Regions from separate parts of the Colwellia sp. MB02u-10 genome, predicted to be linked through region 3. Evidence: riboswitches for the same ligand, from Rfam matches in the RefSeq annotation. Region 3 holds a riboswitch; each other region holds the start of a gene.
What was found. A riboswitch is a leader RNA that binds a small molecule or an ion and turns the genes downstream of it on or off. The one in region 3 is predicted to bind cyclic di-GMP.
Positions count from the first base shown of each region.

Region 1: linked by a shared signal. The riboswitch ahead of H4J59_RS15855 (PKD domain-containing protein) and the one ahead of H4J59_RS02885 (DUF3718 domain-containing protein) in region 3 are both predicted to bind cyclic di-GMP.
Region 2: linked by a shared signal. The riboswitch ahead of H4J59_RS16060 (methyl-accepting chemotaxis protein) and the one ahead of H4J59_RS02885 (DUF3718 domain-containing protein) in region 3 are both predicted to bind cyclic di-GMP.

Region 1 is NZ_JACGVK010000135.1:9,898-17,498, forward strand. Features, by position in the region: gene H4J59_RS15840 (M14 family zinc carboxypeptidase) at 1-2,079, shown strand, start outside; gene H4J59_RS15845 (MATE family efflux transporter) at 2,192-3,685, opposite strand; tRNA gene H4J59_RS15850 (tRNA-Ser) at 3,924-4,014, shown strand; cyclic di-GMP riboswitch class I at 4,673-4,757, shown strand; gene H4J59_RS15855 (PKD domain-containing protein) at 4,881-6,617, shown strand; gene H4J59_RS15860 (haloacid dehalogenase type II) at 7,410-7,601, shown strand, end outside.
Region 2 is NZ_JACGVK010000135.1:61,942-69,542, forward strand. Features, by position in the region: gene H4J59_RS16040 (iron-containing alcohol dehydrogenase) at 1-681, shown strand, start outside; gene H4J59_RS16045 (NADP-dependent oxidoreductase) at 806-1,849, shown strand; gene H4J59_RS16050 (aldehyde dehydrogenase) at 2,022-3,353, shown strand; gene H4J59_RS16055 (2OG-Fe(II) oxygenase) at 3,389-4,174, shown strand; cyclic di-GMP riboswitch class I at 4,590-4,686, shown strand; gene H4J59_RS16060 (methyl-accepting chemotaxis protein) at 4,993-6,552, shown strand; gene H4J59_RS16065 (SIR2 family protein) at 7,210-7,601, shown strand, end outside.
Region 3 is NZ_JACGVK010000074.1:116,203-123,803, forward strand. Features, by position in the region: gene H4J59_RS02875 (cation:proton antiporter) at 286-2,253, shown strand; gene H4J59_RS02880 (patatin-like phospholipase family protein) at 2,320-3,471, opposite strand; gene H4J59_RS02885 (DUF3718 domain-containing protein) at 3,723-4,082, opposite strand; cyclic di-GMP riboswitch class I at 4,147-4,239, opposite strand; gene H4J59_RS02890 (3-oxoacid CoA-transferase subunit B) at 4,864-5,520, opposite strand; gene H4J59_RS02895 (CoA transferase subunit A) at 5,544-6,251, opposite strand; gene H4J59_RS02900 (hydroxymethylglutaryl-CoA lyase) at 6,363-7,280, opposite strand; gene H4J59_RS02905 (acetyl/propionyl/methylcrotonyl-CoA carboxylase subunit alpha) at 7,280-7,601, opposite strand, start outside.

The DNA of each region.
Region 1 (7,601 bases), on a different contig from region 3:
AAATTCAATCACGAGAAAGAAATTGAAGGCACTGATTTGAATGTGTTGTGCGCCAACATGAACAATGAAATCAGGAAAGTTACCGGACGAGAATACGGTATTCATCGAGGAAAACCACCGTTTAATTTGATCCACGGTAGCGGCCGTGAGTATTATTATGATAGAGGAATAATGAGCATAGTGGTTGAAGTGGGTAGCCGAAATATTCCCGATTATTTGCAATATATGGCGCAATCGATTGATGAAAATATTCCGGCCTTGTTGCTTGCTTTCAGAACAGTGAGAAATTACGTTAAAGAGGCTCCACCGCGTATTGAAAATTTCAATGTGACTGATATCACTGCTGATAGCGTTAGTTTGAGTTGGGACAGTCTGGAAAATAAAGCGATATATTTTGAAATATTTCGCAGTGACACCTCTAAATCAGCTTGTTCAAGAGAGAATTTGATTGCGATCACTCATAGTGTCGAGTTTACCGATATTCAATTGAAGAGCGGTCAGATGTATTATTATAATCTTCACGCGATTGATCCCAGCAATATGCTAAATTCACCGTTTAGTCCCGAAATCAGGTTAAAAACAAAGTTGGCGCCGGATGAATTTTCTCGTGCCTTACTCCCAGCCAAAAGCGATATTGGTTACCTTGGCGAATATAGTCTTGATGCCAATAAAAAACATTTTGGTCGAAATTCTATGTTTATTGGTGTTTCTAGTAAAAAAGGGATCTGTTTTGGCTTAATTGCTTTTTCACTGAAAAACTTATCTCCTGAGCTAACCATTAAATCGGCCATTTTTTCTTTATATCCGATGAATAGAGTGGGTGCCAAAATTGAAACCTATGGCGAATGGAGTATTTCGATCCTTGACGCTAATACGCTGGAAGACATCTCTGATTTCAATCAGGTTCAAAATGCTGTGCCTTTACTTACCTTAGGGCAAACCATTGAGTCTGATCATCTCAGACAAGGTATATGGAAAGAATGGCGCTTTAACGGCGTTGAGCGTGCGTTATTACAAAATCAAATTACGAGTGGTCGTATTCTGTTTAGAATACAGGGACCAAACACATTGCCCTTAGGGCAAAAATCTCAGCTTATGCAGTTTGATATTGGTTATGGTCCATTTGGTGGAGGGGTCCATTATCGACCATTCCTTGATATTATTTATCGTGCGAAACCAACAGAGCTAAGATTAACGCCGGTAGCGTTAAACACCATTTCAATGCACAAAATTGACGAAGATTGTCTGAGCTGCGGGTTTGACAGTGAAGGGGGGGTTGTTTATGGTCAAATGGCTTTTACATTGGATCAGTTACCAGACCCCGAGGAAACGGTGATCACTGATGCTTACCTTGTTATGCAGAATAAAAACAGTATTAATACTAACAAAGATATTCGCTTTACGATTGAACTCGCAGAGCTTAAAGATCTGGATTATGTTAGCGTCAAGAATCGACAGAAAATTGAATTTATCGGTTATGAAATCAGTAACACACAACTTAAAAAAAGTGCCCAGCACCATCTGATTTTTGACAGCTATTGTCGTCAAGACCTGGAACGGCTTCACTCTGAAGGAAAGCCCGTTTACTTCATTATCAGACCGACGGCTATCTCCCAAGAACGTGACGCTATTATTGACTGGTCATGCAATGACAAGAATAACGAACCAAGTCTAATGATTGACTATGTCACACGTCGTAAAAATTCCGTGTCACCACCCACTAATTTATCGCTAACGATTGAAAATTCATTGGTGAAATTGAGTTGGGATAACCCAGAAGATAAAGATTTTATTGGTTGTTATGTGGTGAGAAATTGTTTTCATCCACCCATGTCACCTTTCGATGGGGTTAAGCTCTATGCGGGAAAAGACCAATATACCTACGATAAATATGGTAACGCCAATATTCCCAAATACTATTCTGTTTTTAGTTATGATGTGGTGCCAAACTATTCAAAACCCGCAAGTATCTGTTATAACGTGACTGATACCCTTGTTGTTAATGAAGATTTCATCGACTTCGATCATTTTGATGAAATGTTGAGCGAGTACGAAAATGATGACGGAGATATTGAATAGCCTGCTTGTTAAGTGTCATTGTACTCGCTCTAATTAAGACAATAATGGGCTTTGTCACTCACACATGAAAACCATCAATAATGATACTGGCTTTTTTTTCTCAAGTGTTTTATCAAGTTTTTGATGCTTGAACATTGTGCTGTTGTGTTATCTCCTGATTAATAACTTCTGGGTCATCAGTACGCTTATTAATACTCAGTGGTGCAGGTATCTCGGCAACATATATGCCTTTGCTACGCCATATTCCTGTATTCCAACGCTTTAAGGCTATAATTCCGCGAATACATTCATCTAAACTGGTTGCCAGCCAAATACCCACTAAACCATAGCCGAAATGTAGCCCTAACAGCCAAGCTAAGGGTAAAGCCATAAACCACATAATAATAAAGCCAACCATTGACACATAACGTGCATCGCCAGACGCTCGTAATGATGCGCCAACAATCAAATTAAAACTTCGGCCAAACTCACCGATGATGGCAATAATCAATATCAGCTTGCCCAACGCCCAAATTTCAATATTGCTGGTAAATATTGCAAACAACTGGTCAGAAAATGTCAATAAGGTGAAAACAAAAAACATCGCCCCGGCAATACCCAGCTTAAGTCCCAACATCAGTTGTTGATCAGCCTCTTCAAAACGCTTGGCACCGATATAATGGGCGACCTTAATTTGTACGCCTGAACTGATAGCAAAGCCATATAAAATAGCGGTAAAAAGTAAATTAAAGCTATAAACACGCGTGGCTAAAGCAAGCTCACCCATACTGACGATCATAACTGTCATCAAGATTTGGGTTAGATGCCACGACATAGGCTCTAACACCGATGGCAGTGCTATTTTTAAGATGGGCGCACTATCCGTTTTAAATAATAGCCAGCGCTTGGGTAAAGTAATCTTGATATGTAAATGTTTAATAATGATCACAAGGGTAAAGCATAAACTGACAACCCAAGCGATGACCGACGCATAAGCAACACCTTGTACTCCTAAATCAGGGAAGCCGTGTTTTCCGTCAATCAATAGATAGTTAAATAATATATTGACTATGGTCATGACGAAAGTCGACCACATATTCCAATGTGTTTTACCTTGAGAGGTTAAAACAGCAGCGGCAGCAAAGCGTACGGCTAATATCGCAGTGCCCATACCTATGGTGCTTAAGTATATGCTCGCCATACCTGCCATATCATCGGTTAAACCCATCCATTGCGCGAAGAGAGGCGCAAAAGCCATCATGACAATGCTTAATAAAATACCGATAAAGAGCAAAATGGCAAACAGCACACCATAAGTTGCGGCTAACTTGTTATGATCTCCAGCGCCAATACGCTGTGATGCAATACTACTGCCGCCTTGATGCATAGTACTATAAAGCGCAAAGGCAATACCTAAAATAGGTATAACGGCACCTATTGACGCAGCTGCAGAATCAGATATACGGCTTAAAAACCATGCGTCAGTCACATTGATCATGAAAATGAAAAATAGATCAATAAAAATGGGCCAGGTTAAACTTAAAAGACTTCGGTCAGCAACTGATTGACTTGATTTAGGCACAATATCTCCGGAAAATTCGCAATAGCACAGTATATCAGTTGCCACGGTAATTACTGATGAATACGATTGTTACAAATCGTACTTGTGTGGTGAAAGTTAAGCGCACTGCAAAAATGAGATAAATGTGAAAAAACTGCTAGTAAAAATCACCATTTGATGATTTATTAAGCACTTAACAATAAAAATCAAACAAAATGCCTAATAAGCTAAATTAGCACTTTACAAAGCAGTGAACAGTATCTATTATTCGCCCCGTTCTCAAGCAGCAATGCTTTCGAACATTGGAGAGATGGCTGAGTGGTCGAAAGCACTGGTCTTGAAAACCAGCAAGGGTTTATAGCCCTTCTAGGGTTCAAATCCCTATCTCTCCGCCAAATTATAAAAAACCGCTAATCGAAAGATTAGCGGTTTTTTTTCGTCTAGAATTTAGTGGATTACGACAAGGTAAGGTTTATAGCGCCAATCCTTCGAGTAGGGTTCAAATTCCTATCTCTCCGCCAAACTATAAAAAACCGCTAATCGAAAGACTGGCGGTTTTTTTTCGTCTAGAATTTAGCGAATTACAACAATGTAGGGTTTATAGCGTTGATCTTTCGAGTAGGGTGCAAATGCCTATCTCACCGCCACATTAAAAATGAAAAAGTCTTTTATATTCAACGGATTTTTTATGTCTACAGGTTTTCAAATCAGTTCAGCAGGATTGACTGAGACAATGTACTTATTTAGACTCACTAATTGCACCTATTTTACAAAAGACTTAAAAAACAGAGGTTCCCCTTTGACATAAAAATTTCATTACTTACCAAAGTACGTCAGTTTGTAAATTTATTGATCCAACTGATGTCTGTCAATTGCAACATTTAATTTAAAACTTCCAAGCTGTATTAGGATTTATCGTCGCATCGTTTCTAATGATTGGATATAAAGAAAATGGTTAAAAATAGCTGAAGTGAAATTTATTTTTTTGATGTTAGCCTTTATCAATACTCGTGTTTACATAGAACATTGATTTATATATCAATATGTTGTACTTTACTTGCAAGGCAAGTATGGAGAAATTCATATACGCAAAGTTTACGACCTTAATGTTTCGGACAAAGGTAGCGTGACTGCAATTCCCTCTTGCTTGCCTATCTATAAAAATTTAATTATAAAATTATATCAAATCGAAAGCTGTTGAATTTAGTTCTACATGGTTGTAGAAGCTTATCAACTCTCGATATAAAGGAATAGTCGTAATATGTTCAAAAATGTCATCAAAAATAACTTTATTAGAAGCAGTGTTTTTGCTGCTATTTGCACTTCTTCTTCGATAGCTAACGCTGATGAAATAAGAGTAGTATTCTCAGATGCTGAAGGCGTAGGCTTTAATAGCCAAGAAGCTTACGTTCCTGAAGGTGGCAATAACGCTACAACACTTGGAGAGGCCCGTAAAAACGTATTGTTTCGTACAATACGTATGATTGAGTCTCAGATAAATATAACATCTGACTTTGCAATAGAAGTAGAATTTGAAGCGTTAAGTGGTTATGGCGCTATTACGCTAGGACCTTCCTTTTCGAGCTTTGATGAAGGTGGTGCTAGCCCTTATGGCATAATGGAAGTAAATCGTCAGTACCCAACCAATTTACGTTATTCGTTACAGAATATTGATACTAGTTCGTGGGATATAGAGAGTGACCCTGTCAGTTCAACACAATTTTCTCCAAATAGCTCGATATACCTTGGTTTTGATAATGAAGGACAACATAGAAGTTTTATTACTACTACCTTGCATGAGTTAACACATGTGATGGGTTTTGCTAGCTTAAATTGTTTAGGTGATTGTTTCCCTGCACCATTATCTAAACCAAGTCACTTTACTAAATTTGTATTTGGCGAAGGTGATCCTTTAGTCGTTTTTGACAATTTATCTATCAGAGAGCAAGAAGAGGTTGTTTCTTCTGGTGATGGACTGTTGTTTCTGGGCTCTACCTCCACACAATCTAAATTATCTGGATTACTCACAGGCGGAATACATAATGGTGCGGTTGAACTACATGCTGATGGACAACTTGACGGACAAGAAATAGCTCATTTTTCACCTAACGTTTATCCTGAACAGTTAATGGCGTCTGTTGGTTCCAATGTATTAAACCTAGGCGCGGCGGCTTATGTTTTATGTGATATAGGTTGGTGTCGTGGCTCTGGTAAGGTTATAGATATTGGATTAAATGTTGAAAATACCAAATTCAAAGCGTTACCTAATGATGGGGTATATGTTGATTTTAATATAGAGAACGCCACAGACGCTCCTGCTAGTGATCTTCTTCTTGAAATAAGATTCCCAGAAGGAACTGCGCTATCAAATGCTCTATTAGAAAATGGTCAGTGTACAATAAATAATAATGCACTTATGTCGTGTACTGCCAAAAATATAGGGGCTAATGAGACGCTTGACGTTCACTTTATGTTGAGTGGCAATATCGGTGATTATGCTTTATCGGGCGAGTTGTCATCCACTTCTTTTGATGTCGATTCAAATGGTAATAATAATTTATTTGATATTGAATTCACCGCTACATCAAACCAAGCACCACAGATAACCTTAGACGAATCAGTAAATGCAAATGAAGGGGATAATGTGTCAATTATTGCGTCTGTATTCGACTCGGATGATGACGAACTTACATATTCTTGGACTCAAATCAGTGGCCCTGATGTAACGTTAACCGATGCTGACATGCAACATGTTAAAGTTACAGCGCCTCAAGTATCAAAAAATACTGACTTAGTGCTTAAATTTAGCGTTTCCGATGGGGAAGATGAAGTTTCACAAAACATTACAGTGTCGGTTGCTAATGTACCCAAAACTGACACAGAGCAATCAAAAGAAAGTTCTGGTGGTTCATTTGGGTGGATACTCGTCAACCTATTTGGTCTTGCTTTGTTCCGAAAATTCAAACGTGCTAACCCATCTGCACATTCCAGTAAATAACCAATCAAATAAGTAATTAATTTTAATGCAAATGGTTCCAATGTGTGACGCTAGTTCTTGTGTCGATTAATTTTAGCCATTCTGCATTAATTATTGTTCACCAATGGAATATGGGGCTATCGCGGCGTGATAAAAAATGTGTCCGTTTTATCGGGGAAATATTATCAAGGGTAGTTATAACATCACTAAATGCAAATAATTGCTCTTACTTGATGTAATTTAGTGGGTCGCCTGTGGTTATTTTCCATCTCAATTCCTTCCAAAATAGAAAAGAACCTCCTTACTCAATATTCTCATTTATGAATATGAATTCAGTCATATTCTCTTACAGATCACCATGGGACTTCATTGCAAAGATTTTGATTAATTGTCAGACTTCTTTTTGCTATAACAGTGCTATATCCATTTAAATGAAAATCGTTCAGTTTGGTATTATTTATATAGCGAAAGTTTCTGCTGTTTAAGTCGGTCTGCTCACTTGTATGAACAAATGTAATGTTACTTACAAGGCTAAAACAAGCTTATTTATAAATTTTAATTCGACATAAATAGTTCTGTATTGCATTGTTATTTAATAAGGTTAAATGAGATAAAGCGTATTGTTTTATTCATAAGCATCTTAAAAAATAGCTTTAAAATACATTGTTACGAATTCAAGTTACTTAATTAATTCAATCATATATATACAGAGGTAATATGAAAGCCCCATTTTTAAAAACATTTTTTACTTTAGTTTTATTACTTAATTGTCATCAGCTTTTTGCTGGTGAAATTGCAAAAACAGCAACATCTATGACACCATTAACCAAACCTAAAGTTATTATTTTTGATGTTAACGAAACACTACTCGACTTAACAAGCATGCGTAAATCTGTAGGCGATGCTATTGGTGGACGAGAAGACTTATTACCTTTATGGTTTTCAACTATGTTACATCACTCTTTAGTTGTTTCAGCAACTGGCGAATATGAGAGCTTTGGTAAT
Region 2 (7,601 bases), on a different contig from region 3:
TCTAGTCCGTTAGTTCGTCCATTATTTGCTGTGTTAGACCCAGGTGTGACTTTGTCATTATCGGACCGTCAAATAGGTAATGGCGTTGTTGATGCTTTTATTCATACTATCGAGCAGTACTTAACTTACAGCGTAAATGGCAAGGTACAAGACCGTTTTAGTGAAGGTTTATTACAAACATTGATTGAAGAAGGACCAAAAGCGTTAGCGCCAGCGACTAACGGAGACCTAGAAGTTCGAGCTAATATCATGTGGTCGGCAACCATGGCGTTAAATGGTCTTATAGGAGCAGGTGTACCACAAGATTGGTCAACGCATATGATAGGTCATGAACTTACCGGTGCTTTTGGTATCGACCATGCGCGTACCCTATCTATTGTATTGCCTGCGGTAATGAAAGTACGTAAAGAACAAAAACGTGAAAAATTACTACAATATGCAGCACGCGTTTGGCAGATAACGGATGGTGATGACAATGCACGTATCGATAAAGCGATTAGTTTAACTGAAGAGTTCTTCGAAACAATGCAAGTGCCAACACGTTTATCCCACGTTGATCTTGGTAGTAAAGATATCGACTTACTGATTGAACGATTAGAGCAACATGGTATGACGGCATTGGGCGAAAATGACGATATTACCTTAGCAATAAGCCGTAAAATTTTAACTCAAGCATTGTAATGCTTCATCATAATTAAGACAGGTATAAGTGGCGTGTGCATTACTTTACAAAGTTCACACGCAGGATTTTTAATACCTCTCAACACAATCTCTTTACATTAGCGCTTTCTTCATAGGAATGAACATGACTCAAAAAACTGATATAAATCGCCAAATGGTTTTGGCATCTAGACCTTTTGGCGCGCCAAAAGCTGAAAACTTTAACCTGGTAAATAGCGAAAAACCAACACCTAAAGCCGGCGAAGTATTACTTCGTACTGTTTTTCTTTCACTCGACCCTTATATGCGCGGGCGAATGAATGATGCTAAATCTTATGCAGACCCTGTTGCTTTAAATGAAGTCATGGTCGGTGGTAGTGTTTGTCGAGTAGAAGAGTCAAGCCATAGCGATTATAACAAAGGTGATTGGGTTGTCGCTTTTGGTGGCTGGCAAGATTATAGCGTTATCAATGGTAGCGAATTACTTAAGCTTGATAACAACATGGCTAACCACTCGCATGCGTTAGGTGTATTAGGTATGCCAGGCTTAACGGCTTACATGGGTTTACTTGATATTGGTCAGCCAAAGGCGGGCGAAACGGTCGTTGTTGCGGCGGCAACCGGTGCTGTAGGTAGCCTAGTTGGCCAAATTGCCAAATTAAAAGGCTGTAAAGTGATAGGCATTGCTGGTGGCGATACCAAATGTAACTATGCGGTTGAAACCTTAGGTTTTGATTATTGTTTAGATCATAAAAGTGAAAATTTAGCTGAGCAATTAGCGGCGGTTTGTCCATCAGGCATTGATGTATATTTTGAAAATGTTGGCGGTAAAGTGTTTGACGCTGTAATGCCATTATTAAATAGCTGTGCGCGCGTGCCTGTATGTGGACTAATTTCTCAGTATAACGCAACCGAATTACCCAGTGGACCGGACAGATTGTCTTTATTAGTGGGCACACTATTGACTAAGCGCATTAAAATGCAGGGTTTCATTGTGTTTGATGATTATAGTCATTGTTATCCTGAATTTAGTCAGCAAATGTCTAAATGGTTAAATGCGGGTGAAATAAAGTACAAAGAGCATAGAGTTGAAGGCCTTGAGAACGCAGTAAATGCTTTTATTGGTTTATTACAAGGTGAAAATTTCGGCAAGTTAGTTGTACGTGTTGGGCCAGATGAACTCGTATAAAACCGCGTAAAAATAATGAGGCACGATGATATAACCGCAGCACATCATCGTGCTTCTATTTTGTTATCAATTGATAAACTTGATGGCTAAATCTAATACATCAGATTTAGAACATAAAATTTAGAACATAAAATTAACAGATTACAGCTAATGTAATTTTAGGAAACCTTTCATGCCAACACTTACCTCCTACAACCCCATTAATCGAGCGCCATTGGGTGATGTACCTATTTGCGAGCCTGCAGATATTACGGCTATCGTTCTACGTGCGAAGCGGGCGCAAAAATCTTGGGCAGCATTGTCGCTTAATGAACGTCAACAAATAGTCGTTCAGGCTTATGAGTGCCTTACTGCAATAGAAGATCAGCTAGCATTATTGATCAGTAAAGAAATGGGTAAAGATTACCGTAGAGCAAGTTATGAAGTGGCTGGAACCGTTCAAAATGCCGCTTATTTCACCCAGGAAATAGCGCAAGCGCTAAAGACTGAATCAATGGGACCTAATGCTGAGATACAATATCGATCATTAGGCGTTGTTGCTGTGATCTCTCCTTGGAATTACCCTTTGGCTATGGCGAATAACTTGTTGTTGCCTGCACTCGTTGCTGGTAATAGTGTGGTATTAAAGCCGTCTGAAGAAACACCTCTGGTTGCCGAGCTTTTTGTTAAAACGTTAAATAAAGTGTTACCTGAAGGTGTGTTACAAATCGCACAGGGTGATGCAGAAACCGGTAAGGCGCTAGTTAATAGCGAGATCAATATGGTCGCATTTACCGGCTCATTAGTTGCAGGCAAACATATTATGGCCAGTGCGGCATCAGAACTAAAACGTTTAGTCATGGAGTTAGGAGGTAATGACCCTCTTATTGTAATGGCAAGTGCTGATATTGACGAGGCAGTTCAGTTTGCGGTGGCAAGCTCTTTTGAAAATACGGGGCAAATGTGTACCTCTACTGAGCGCATTTATGTTGATGAACGTATAGCTGATGAGTTTGAGCAAAAAGTCGTCGCTTTAGCTCGTCGATATCGTGCGGGTGCTTGGGATCAAAGCAATGCCAATATTGGACCTATGGTTAACCCTAAGCAGCATGAAAATGTACTCTCTCAACTAAAAGATGCTCATGTTAAAGGGGCAACATTCTTATTAGGAACGCATCATTATGAACTACCTTTTATACAGCCTACAGTCGTGACAAATATCACACCCGATATGCAGCTAGAAAAAGATGAAACCTTTGGTCCCGTTGTTGCCATAAGTCGTTTTAAGCAATTATCTGAAGCGGTTGAACGTGCTAATGCCAGTGCTTACGGCTTAGGTGCTGTAGTTTTTGGTGGCGCTGGAGCAGATAAAGTTGCGCAACAAATGGAAGCTGGCATGGTAGGCATCAACCAAGGTGCTGGCGGCATTGGGCCTTGGGTCGGTGCAAAACAAAGTGGTTTTGGTTTTCATGGTACTACTGCTGGACATCGTCAGTTTGCGCAAGTACGCGTTATTAGTAAATAAGTTAGTAAATAAGTCAGTATTTAATGGAGTCAACAATGAATACAAAAACAGATACAGTCGCCGATTTTTTTGTCGCTGCTTTAGAGCCTGGTGCTGAGCATCCCGCTTTACCTGCATGGGGTAACCGCCATATCAATGCGGCACACTTAGATGAACATTATGACGTCAGCCATATTAAACGACACGAGTTGGATAAAGTGCCGGGTGCATTTCAGTTGTTAAATGTCTTGGCAAAAGATGAATGTGAACGATTGATCGCGATTAGTGAAGCGTTAGGTTATCTGCCCGATGCTGCGGTTTCTTTACCGCGCAGTGTTCGACATAACGACAGCTTGACTTGGATTGTTGATGAACAAACCGATGGGATTATTTGGCAACGCATCTCGCATTTAATGGATGACCGACAAGCTATTTTTTCTGGCAGTAAAGCCTTGGGTATCAATGCGCGTTTTCGATTTTATCGTTATAACCCTGAGGATTATTTTAAACCGCATTCTGATGGTTCTTGGCCGGGTAGTCGTATTATTAATAATGAACTAGTCGCTAATGCTTATCCTGACCGTTATAGCCAAATGAGCTTTTTAATACTATTAAGTGAAGGCTTCGAAGGTGGTGAAACACGTTTTATGGTCAATGCGGATGATCCTACTAAACCGACAACAGCGGGGGGTAAGGTTAGTCATGTTGATATTCGAACCCCTGCCGGCAGTATATTGTGCTTTCCGCATGGCATGCATCCTTTAAGTTACATACACAGTTCAGTGCCGATTAGTGAGGGAGTTAAATATATAATCCGTAGTGATGTTTTATTTGAGTTGTGAAGTGGCATAGTTAATTTGGCCACCTACTAGCAAGTGGGGTAGCAGCTTAGAGAAGAACGTAGAGGCCTCAAACCCAAGGCTGCACTTATGACAGCCGAACAAATATTAGCTAAAATGGGTAGCTGACCATTATACGCGTTAAGCGCAAGCTAGCTATCGGCCGCTCTTTAGGTCAACTGAAGGCTAAAATTTAACATGAGGTTTGTAATGGTCAACTAACACTGGAAAGATTTTAAGCTATAAATTATTCCAGTTTCATTAAACCATTACAGCCCGCACTATCCTATCAAAATAAGAGTCGTTCAGAGCCAGTGAACTTACGGTCAAAAACAATTATATATATCCATACAGCAAGTATTAAGCCAATAGTATTGACTTGCCCAGCAAGGAACAATAGAATTAATTTACTGTATGGTTTTAATAAGGGCAACTTTCACCTAAAACTTTAAAACTTTAAAACGCAAAAACTACCGGTCTAAAGCGTTTAACGTTATGGCAGCGGAGTTACCTGAACCGGCAAATCTACCTGCCAATACTAGTTTCTTGAACAAGACAATTCAAATTATCCACATTATTCAAATTATTCTGGAACCAACAATATATGCCATTTCATTGTATAAAATATCATGCCCTTGTGTTTTTTATCTTACTAGTGTCAACGCCAAATCATGCTGTGGTTAGTGACAAATTAACCCGCGCTATATAGTTCAGCTTAAGTCAGTCCCTCTGTTAAAATTTTCTTCACACCATGGTTAAATGTTTTAGGATCAGTTTGATTTTAAACCTTGATTGTTATCGATTTCCCAAGGATATTCACAATGAAAAAAATGATATTAATTACAGTTTGTATCATGTTTGCTATAGCCGCAGTAACGAGTATAACCGCGACCTATTTTATCTCAAATCAAGAGATAGATAATATTATCTTAAAAAAATCCCAAGCGCAGGCTGCTTTAATCGCAAACAATGTTGCGTATGTGTTGCGCACATCTTCGAAACCCTTGCATGATTTACAAGCATTAATGACCTCTCTCAAAGAACGGCCAGATATTTCCTACGCAGTGGTTATTGATAAAAACATTAAAGCCATTGCACATAGCGATAAACAAAAATTAGGTAAGATTTATAAAGACAGTTATACCCTCGAGGGGGCAAGCAAAGGAAAGTCACAATTTTCGAAATGGTATGCAGAAATACAGCAAGTTTGGGTCTACGATATTATGGTTCCTGTTCATGTTGATGGTGAGCTCTTTGGTGCTTTTGATATAGGTATTCCTATCACAGAAGTAAGTGAAGCGGTTGAGGATATTATGTTGACTCTGTTGATCTCAATCCTAGTCATCTTTGTAATATGTGTATGCGTACTTGTTTTGTTATTGGCTAGATTTGTTAAGCCACTTTCGGGCTTGCAAAAAGCATTACAAGACATCTCTAAAGGAGATGGTGATCTTACCGTTAGATTACCCGTACAAGGCTCAGATGAGATAGCCAAGATCGCTTCTGATTTTAATATATTTGTAAATAACATCAATAAGATAATTTCTAAAACAGTCCAAACAGGTATAGATTTAGCTCGCTCAGCGACAGAAATTCGCAGTCAATCTTTGCAAGCGCTATCAAGAGGTGAAGAGCAAAGTGGTCAATCTTTAGTCGTCGTAACCTCTATGTCTCAAATGATAGCGACTATTAATGACATATCTCACAATGCCACTAGTGCGGTAGATTCAGCACAAAAAGCGAATAACGGGATCCAGAGTGGGCGACAAACGCTACAAAAATCTATTATGACGATTAATAATCTTGGCGATGAGATGACAGATATGTCATTGGTGATCACCTCGCTAGCGAAAAAAACGCAGTCTATAGGTTCTATACTGGACGTTATTAGAAGCATTTCAGAGCAAACTAATCTTCTTGCACTCAATGCTGCGATTGAGGCCGCTCGAGCAGGGGATGCTGGTCGAGGGTTTAGTGTGGTGGCCGATGAAGTAAGAAGTCTTGCGAGTAAAACAGCATCGTCTACCGATGAAATCCAAACAATGATCGACCAGTTACAAAATGAAGCAAAAAATGCAGTAATTGCGATGGATAGTAGTAAGTCTCTCGCAGTCGACAGCGCTAAAACAACGCAAAATGCTCAGGAAATGCTTGACGATATATCAGAACAAGTATCAATGATACTGGATGTGAATACGCAAGTTGCAACCGCCACTGGCCAGCAGTCAAGTGTTGCCAATGAAATTAATGTCAATATGGATACCGTTGACAGCTCTGTTAAAGAAGGCTTAAATGCGAGCTATGCGTTAGAAAAAACCAGCAAACAATTAGAGGAGCTTGCGCTCGCTTTAGATCACCATGTTGGGTCTTTCAAAATATAATATTACCCTCATGACGTACATGAAGCACGCTCTTACGCACGTATGAATGGATGCGTAAGAGCGGTGATGTAGCCCCTTTGTTATTTCAGACCTAGTTGGTGTCTCTCCCTCAAAAATGGGCTTTTGCAATAGCACAGCTTTGTAAGAAACTCACTTCTATCAAAAAGTATTTCTTCAGGTATTCATGATAGGAGTTTGGATATAACTATTCCGAAGTGTTAAGTCTTTTTAAAAGCTAATGTCTCGAATCTGCCTTCCTAGCATTCCAGCTAAAAATCTTGCCCTATATTTTCTAATGAATTAACTACTAGCGTAAACGCTGTGATGCCATTTTATATGGAAGTCAGTATGATTTTTTAGGTGTGTTACTAAGGCGTCTTAGTAAGACAGTATTTATTATAATCAACACTAAATAAATTAACTTAACTACCTGAATTAAATATGTTTTTTGTTTTTTTTTGTTCAGGTTGTATTACTGAGAGGTCTTAGTAACATGCCTTAATATACATGGGATTTAGCATTACCAGATTCTAATGCTTTGAAAGTATAGGATATTAATGTTAATTTAATGTTATTTGTGGTGCGCGTGTTACTCAGATGGGTACATAATAAGCTGTTGAAGCCATCGTACTTTTGCATCAAATTGAGAGAATATTAATGGATCTAAAGAAGAAAGCGTTTTTGCGAGATGTAGGTAAAGAACTTCCTGAAGAGAACGTGGCGGTATTTGCTGGAGCAGGAATGTCGGCAGGAGCTGGTTTTGTTAATTGGGCTGAATTGCTTAGACCAATAGCGGATGAACTTGGTTTAGATGTTGACAAAGAAAGCGATTTGGTTGCGCTTGCACAATTCCACTGCAATGATAATGGAAACAACCGTAGCCAGCTAAATCAAAGGCTTATAGAGGAGTTCTCACGAGAAGCATTAGAAACAGAAAATCATAAAATCCTTTGTCGGCTTCCAATTCGAACTTATTGGACTACAAATTATGACAAGATGATTGAGTCTGCTCTAGATAGATCTGGAAAAATAGCAGATGTTAAATATAC
Region 3 (7,601 bases):
ATGCGATTGTAAAGAAAAAACAAAATTAAATATTAAGTTAAGTAACCGTTTTTAAGCGTTTTTTTATAAAAATATAATAAAATACTTTAGACAAAACAGCCTGCACAAGGCTACACTTAGCAAGCAAATGCGATGTAAACGCTTTCAGTTTGTTTTATTTTGCGTTTCATAGCAGCCTCATTTGAATGTACTGGTGAATATACCAATAATGTCATGGGTATTAATTATAATTTCAACCAGTGCAATTCTGCAACTTTCAGTTTCATCACCTTTGAAGGAATACATGTGACAGGTCACCTTGAATTACTCGCTATATTGTCCAGTGCCGTTTTAATTGTTTGGCTTTTTCGACGTTTGCAATTGCCGGCGATTTTGGCGTATTTAGTGGCAGGTGTGCTGGTGGGTGACCATGGTTTAGCTATCGCTCAAGATCATGTTAATTATGAACATTTTGCTGAACTCGGTATTGTATTTCTACTGTTCACCCTTGGGCTTGAATTTTCATTACCTAAACTAGTTTCTATGCGGCATCTGGTGGTTACCGTGGGTAGCTTACAAGTGATTATTTCACTTGTGTTATTTATGTTGGTGGCGATGTTTTTAGGGCAAAGCTTAGATGCGGCAATCACCATTGGCGGTATATTAGCACTTTCTTCTACCGCTATTGTTATTCGCCAGTTAAGTGAAAGCGGTGGCATGAAGAAAAAGTCAGGGCAATTATCTGTGGCAGTGCTGCTGTTTCAAGATGTTGCTGTGGTGCCATTGTTAATTATTATCCCTTTATTAGCCCAAGGTGGCGATTCTTCTTTTATTATGGCGTTATTGTTTGCACTAGTTAAAGGCGTATTTGTTGTTTCACTCTTATTATTCGCTGGTAAATGGTTATTACCTAGATTATTCAATTTAGTGGCTCAAGTTAGAACCGATGAATTATTCGTATTAACCACATTACTCGTGACCTTAGTGGCATCAGCATTAACACAGTGGTTTGGCCTTTCGATGGCGTTAGGAGCATTTTTAGCGGGTATGATGTTAGGAGAGAGCCAATATAAACATCAGCTTGAAGCTGACATTAGACCCTATCGTGATATTTTACTGGGTTTGTTTTTTGTTACTGTTGGCATGAAGCTCAATATCAATGTTGTTTTTTCCTCTCCTTTGATCATTATTTCGCTGCTAGTCTGTTTTATGGCGATTAAAGTGCTGGTGATCGTTTTACTAGCAAAACGTGCTGGAGAGTCTTCTAAAGATGCTTGGGCTGCCGGTATTATGTTGGCACAAATGGGTGAATTCGGTTTTGTTTTAATTGCGTTAGCTAGCCAAGTTGAAGTGTTACCTGAAACCACGGCATCTATCTTACTAGGTACGGGTGTACTGAGTATGGCAATAACGCCCTATATGATCAGTCATGCGCGCGGCTGGGCACTTTGGTTGAGCCGTGAAAAACCACTGGACAGCCAAGCGTTAGAAGAATTACCTCAAAGTACCACACTCAGTGACCATGTTATTATTTGTGGCTTTGGCCGTATTGGACAAACCGTTAGTCGCTTCTTAAAGCAAGAGTCGATTGACTTTGTCGCTATTGATATTGACCCCTTACGGACAAGCAAAGCAAGAGAAGCGGGCGAAAACGTGCTTTTTGGCTCTTCTAGGCAGGCTGAATTATTGCATGCTGCACAGTTATCAAAAGCTAAGCTGGTTGTTATCGCTTTTGGTGAAGATAAACAATCACTTGATGTTATTCAAAAAGTACGTTCTTTATCGCCTAACGTGCCTATTTTAGTGCGTACCCGCAACGACGATCAGTTAGACGAATTACATGCGGCGGGTGCAAATGAAGTGGTTCCAGAGAGCCTAGAAGGCAGTTTAATGCTAGTGTCTCAAGTTTTGTCATTATCAGGCGTGCCTTTTTCTAGAATTGTTCGCCGTGTGCAAAAAGAGCGTAAGAACCACTACAATCATTTGCATGGCTTCTTTCAAGGCGAACATACTGATATGAGCCCTGATAGTATTGACCGTATTGAATTTGCGCATGCGATTATATTAGCCGATGATTCTTTTGCTAATGGCCATTCAATTGCTTCATTAAAACTAGATGAGCGCCGTGTTATTGTTGTCGCATTACGTCGCAATAACATTGAAAGCGAAGAGCCTGACGTTGATACGATATTACAATCACAAGATACCTTAATTGTGCGGGGCAAACCCAGACGGGTAGAGCGAGCTGAACGTTTTGTCCAAGAAGGGCATTAGCTTATTTGACGGTAGTAATGAGTTATTAATTAAAAAGCCTGTTCAAGGCTTTTTGATTAATATGGCTTAGATATCAAGAAATTGGCGAATTTTAGTTTCTTGCTCAAGTGCGTCATTAAAGCCGAGGTTTATTAACTCCTTACAATAATTTTTTTCAAACAATAAGTAGCTAACTAAGCTAGATTCCGCGTCATTGTTAATCCCCATGCTACGTAATAATAGTCGAATCGACAAAGGCAGTTTATCGTAATATTTCACCGCAATATTGTTAAAGTCATGACTCGGGTTGAGCAGATAGGATTCAATGTTTTTTAAACCGGAAATGTTTTTTTTCTTTGCATCTGGAATTAGCGATAAGGTATTGTTAACCCTCTCCATGCGTTCAATATCACTTTGCAGGGTATCTGAGAAAACAGAATCAAGTAAATGACTTGCGATTGCCGCTGTTGTTGGTGGATGTGGGTTATTTTCAACCGCATGAAGTGGTTCTTTTGGTTGCTCGACACCAACAATAAATATTTTTTCTGCTCCTAAGTGGATAGCAGGACTTAACGGAGACAACTGGTGAACTGAACCATCGCCTAAATGATGGCGTTGTATTTTTTCTGACGGAAAAACTAACGGAATGGCGGCTGATGCCATTAGATGTTGGCTGTTTAATTGTGTAGGCTCGCCCCGTCGCTTTGCTCTAAACCAAGGCGAAATAGACGCTTCTGATTGAAAGAAACTAATCGAGTCACCGCTGGAATAACTTGATGCTGTCACCGATACTGCGGAGAGATAACCGCGTCTAATATTGGTATCTATTCGGCTAAAATCTACTACGGTTTCAAGCAGTTGCCTAAGCGGCGCGTTGTTTAATAAGCTTCGGGCACTTTTATTGGCATAATCTGCCTGAAAGTTACCTACAACACCACCGATTAAATGACTAAACACACGCATGGGATCTGTATGATAAATTCTTTCAGGATCGAGGTTTTTCCAGATCCACTCCAACTTTTTGACCGCCAATTGAAAACATGAGGCATAACAAGCTAACGCAGTTGAGTTGATAGCACCTGCTGAAGTACCACAAATGATTGGAAAAGGCACACCATGACTGCGTGGCATAAATTTAGCTATCGCAGACAAAACACCGACCTGATAGGCGGCACGTGCGCCTCCACCGGTTAATACTAAAGCGTTATTACTGTTGATGTAGCTACGTTTATTCGTCATTAATTAAACCGATGTTATTAAAGTCGAGCGTGATTTTAATCAGTTTTCTATAGGGTGGCTAGTTGAAATGAATAATATTTTCTTGTCAGTGCAGGTTAATAGAAAAAAGGCCAGCAAATGCTAGCCTTTTAATGACATAAGAATTATTGACTAGTAAAACATTGAACTTATAGCCATTGAAATAAAACATTTCTCATGTATTTAATTCAATAGCTATTATCTTGAGTATATGACTACAGGAAAATAAACTGCTAACCACCAACCCGTTCGTTTGCAGCGTCGATTAATGGTTGCGATCCATGTTGAATAAGGGTTAGGTTTTCAGAAACAACGCCCCTTGGTAATTTACTAATCATCAAAGAGCCTGTTTCAACTGACCCCCTGGTAGCAGCAAATTCTAACAAGTTTTGACCGTTACATTTAATCTCTGAAAAGATATCGCGAATTCTTAATCTATGTGCCTTTAAGAATGAACGCATACGTCTTTTGTCGTCTGCAGCAACATACTCACATATACTTAGTGCAATGTCAGCAGCTTGCGCTTTCGGCGTTGATACAATTGACGCCATTGTTAAAGCAGCAATGGTAGTAACTAGTAATAATTTTTTCATTTTAATAACCTTTTATAAAACAAATAGAGTTAATAAAAGAAAAACCACAAGATGTACCTAATAACACGGAGACTCCGCTGTCATAGATAAAGAGAGTATTATCCTTAGACCGGTGGTTTTGCGTAACACGTTTTCGCGTATTTTGCCTTTTCTTTGTTAGTGTAATTATCACTAAAGTCGTAGTTAATTGCAACCCAAGGGTTACAATTTATGGGTATTTAACAGCTAGTTGACTTAATTGTTTTACAAATGGCGACTTTACAAGCTTTACCTATAACGTTACTGATTTTGAAGCGATTTTTATTGGAATTTAAGACATTAAGTCAAAAGTTCTAGCCGTTATCTACAATAGCTATCGTGTGCAACTAATGCCTTGCTTGACGTCAGTTTGGCAGTATAAACCTGGTGAGTTTTGTGCAGAGAGAGCAAGTTAGAGGCATGGCCGTAATAACTATCTCACTAATTTTTTGATCATTTACCAAGTTAAAGCAACCCTCTACTGCGTTATTTACTTAATAATTAGAGCGACTAGTTATTAAATAAATGTCTTGTATTTTTCTGCTTGTTCTTCATATAGAGAAGAACAGTTAATTGATACAATGGATGAAGTGCTATTTTTGGCTTAAATCGTGATAAATAATTAAATATTAATATTTTTCATATATCAATATAAGTGATGACAACAAGAGTGACTTCAGCTAACTCTAAATCGAATACAAAAAGGGGGCCGCAGCCCCTCAGTTTATATATTGTCATTCATTATCAACTGCTGGTTATCGCTTTATAATTGCATCTCAGGTACGTCGCCTTCAACAACAAGTTCACCTTCAGTTAATGATATTATTTCTGCGACCGACACGCCAGGTGCACGCTCTAATAAGTAAAATTTGCCATTTTTTATTTCAATAAAAGCCAGATCAGTTAACACTCTTTTAATACAGCCTTTACCGGTTAACGGCAGTGTACAATTACTTAACAACTTAGACACACCATGCTTAGAGGCGTGGGTCATGGTCACAATAATATTGTCTGCACCGGCGACTAAATCCATCGCACCGCCCATACCTTTAATTAACTTACCAGGGATCATGTAAGAGGCAATATTACCATTTACATCAACCTCAAAGGCGCCTAAAACGGTTAAATCAACGTGACCGCCTCTGATCATGGCAAATGATTCTGCTGAGTCAAAAATTGATGCGCCTTTTGCCATCGTCACTGTTTGTTTACCCGCATTGATCAGATCGGCGTCAATTTCTGCTTCGGTGGGAAATTGTCCCATGCCTAGTAAGCCGTTTTCAGACTGCAGCATGACTTCGATCCCTTCGGGAATATAGTTTGCCACTAAGGTTGGAATACCTATACCTAAGTTAACGTAGTAACCGTCTTGTAATTCTTGTGCTACCCGCTGTGCTAGTTGTTCTCTTGTTAAAGCCATAAATTACTCCTTACTAACACTGATTATTCTGAGTCGCTACGAACAGTGCGCTGTTCAATGCGTTTTTCGAATGTACCTAAGATTAAGCGATTAACATAAATGCCTGGCGTATGAATGTGATCAGGGTCTAATTCGCCTGGCTCCACAATCTCTTCTACTTCTACTACGGTTATTTTACCTGCGGTTGCCGCCATAGGATTGAAGTTACGCGCGGTTTTTCTAAACACTAAGTTGCCATAACGATCGGCTTTCCACGCTTTTACAATAGCAAAATCGCCTTTAATTGCCGGTTCTAAAATATAATGCCGACCGTCAAATTCACGTTCTTCTTTGCCTTCGGCTACTGGTGTGCCATAGCCTGTAGCCGTAAAAAAAGCTGGAATACCAGCACCGCCAGCACGCATTTTTTCTGCTAAAGTGCCTTGTGGTGTCAATTCAACTTCGAGCTCACCGTTCATCATCTGACGTTCGAACTCAGCATTTTCACCAACGTAAGAGGCGATAATTTTTTTGATTTGACGGTCAGGCAGTAAAATGCCGAGACCAAAATCGTCTACACCGCAGTTATTTGAAACCAGGGTTAAGCCTTTAGTACCTTTACGCTGAATTTCGCGTATTAAATTTTCAGGAATACCACATAAACCAAAACCACCAGCAATTACGGTCATATTGTCTTCAAGACCAGCCATTGCTTCTTCATAGCTTGACACTACTTTGTCAAATCCTGCCATTATTTGCTCCTCAATATTAATGTTTAATTTATATTTTATTCGCTGATGTAGGTAATGCTCACGATCAACGCCAGGTAATTTTTTAGTTAACTTTTTAGTCTATATTTTAGATTATTTTGCACGATAGGCTATCGAGACTTTTGATAACGGCGCCTTGCCTAATTTGTCGCTAATAAACCATCCTGCAGCCAGTAATTTGTCAAAATCAATATTAGTTTTTATACCTAAGCCATTGAGCATATATAACACGTCTTCAGTGGCGACATTGCCTGATGCCCCCTTAGCATATGGGCAACCACCAAGACCTGCAATAGCACTATCGACTACCTTTACGCCCATAGCAAGTGCCGCGTAAATATTGGTCAAAGCCTGTCCATAGGTATCATGAAAGTGCACAGCTAGCTTATCAACGGGGACTTTAGCACTAACAGCCTGTAACATTTTTTGGACACTGGCTGGCGTACCAACACCAATGGTGTCGCCAAGTGATATTTCGTAACAGCCCATTTTATATAACTTTTCTGCAACTTCTGCTACTTTTTCTGCTGCAATATCACCATCGTAAGGACAGCCAACTACACAAGAGACATAGCCACGCACACGAATGTCGGCAGCTTTTGCAGCTTGCATAATGGATTCAAAACGTTGCAAACTTTCATCAATCGAGCAATTAATGTTTTTCTGACTAAAGGCTTCTGATGCCGCGCCAAAAATAGCGACCTCATTGGCATTCACCGCCATTGCCGCTTCAAAGCCTTTCATATTTGGCGTTAATGCGGCGTAGGTAACACCGCTTTTGCGCTTAATACCTTTGAAAACATCACTAGAAGTGGCCATTTGTGGCACCCATTTAGGCGAGACAAAACTGCCGCTTTCAATGTAGCTGACACCGGCGTCGGCTAACTTTTCAATTAACGCTATTTTATCTTCTGCGCTAATCTGTAGTTTTTCATTTTGTAGACCATCACGTGGACCCACCTCAACTATTTTTACTAAGTTCGGTAATGAAAATTGAGCAATATCGGTCATTATGCCTCCTCTGCGGTAAAGGCGATTAATTCAGCACCGCCGTCAACCATATCACCATCTTTATAATATAGAACATCTACAACACCATTGCTCGGCGCGCGAATGGTATGCTCCATCTTCATTGCCTCCATAATCATCAAGGGTTGATTTGCAATCACGTTATCGCCGGCTTTTACTAATACTGACACCATAGTACCGTTCATGGGCGCAAGTAAACCACCATGGTTATCATCAGCACTATTATCGCCACAGTCAGGCAACATATGGGTAAAATTGAACACACCATTTTGATGGAACAGGCTAATTTGGTTAGCATTTTTT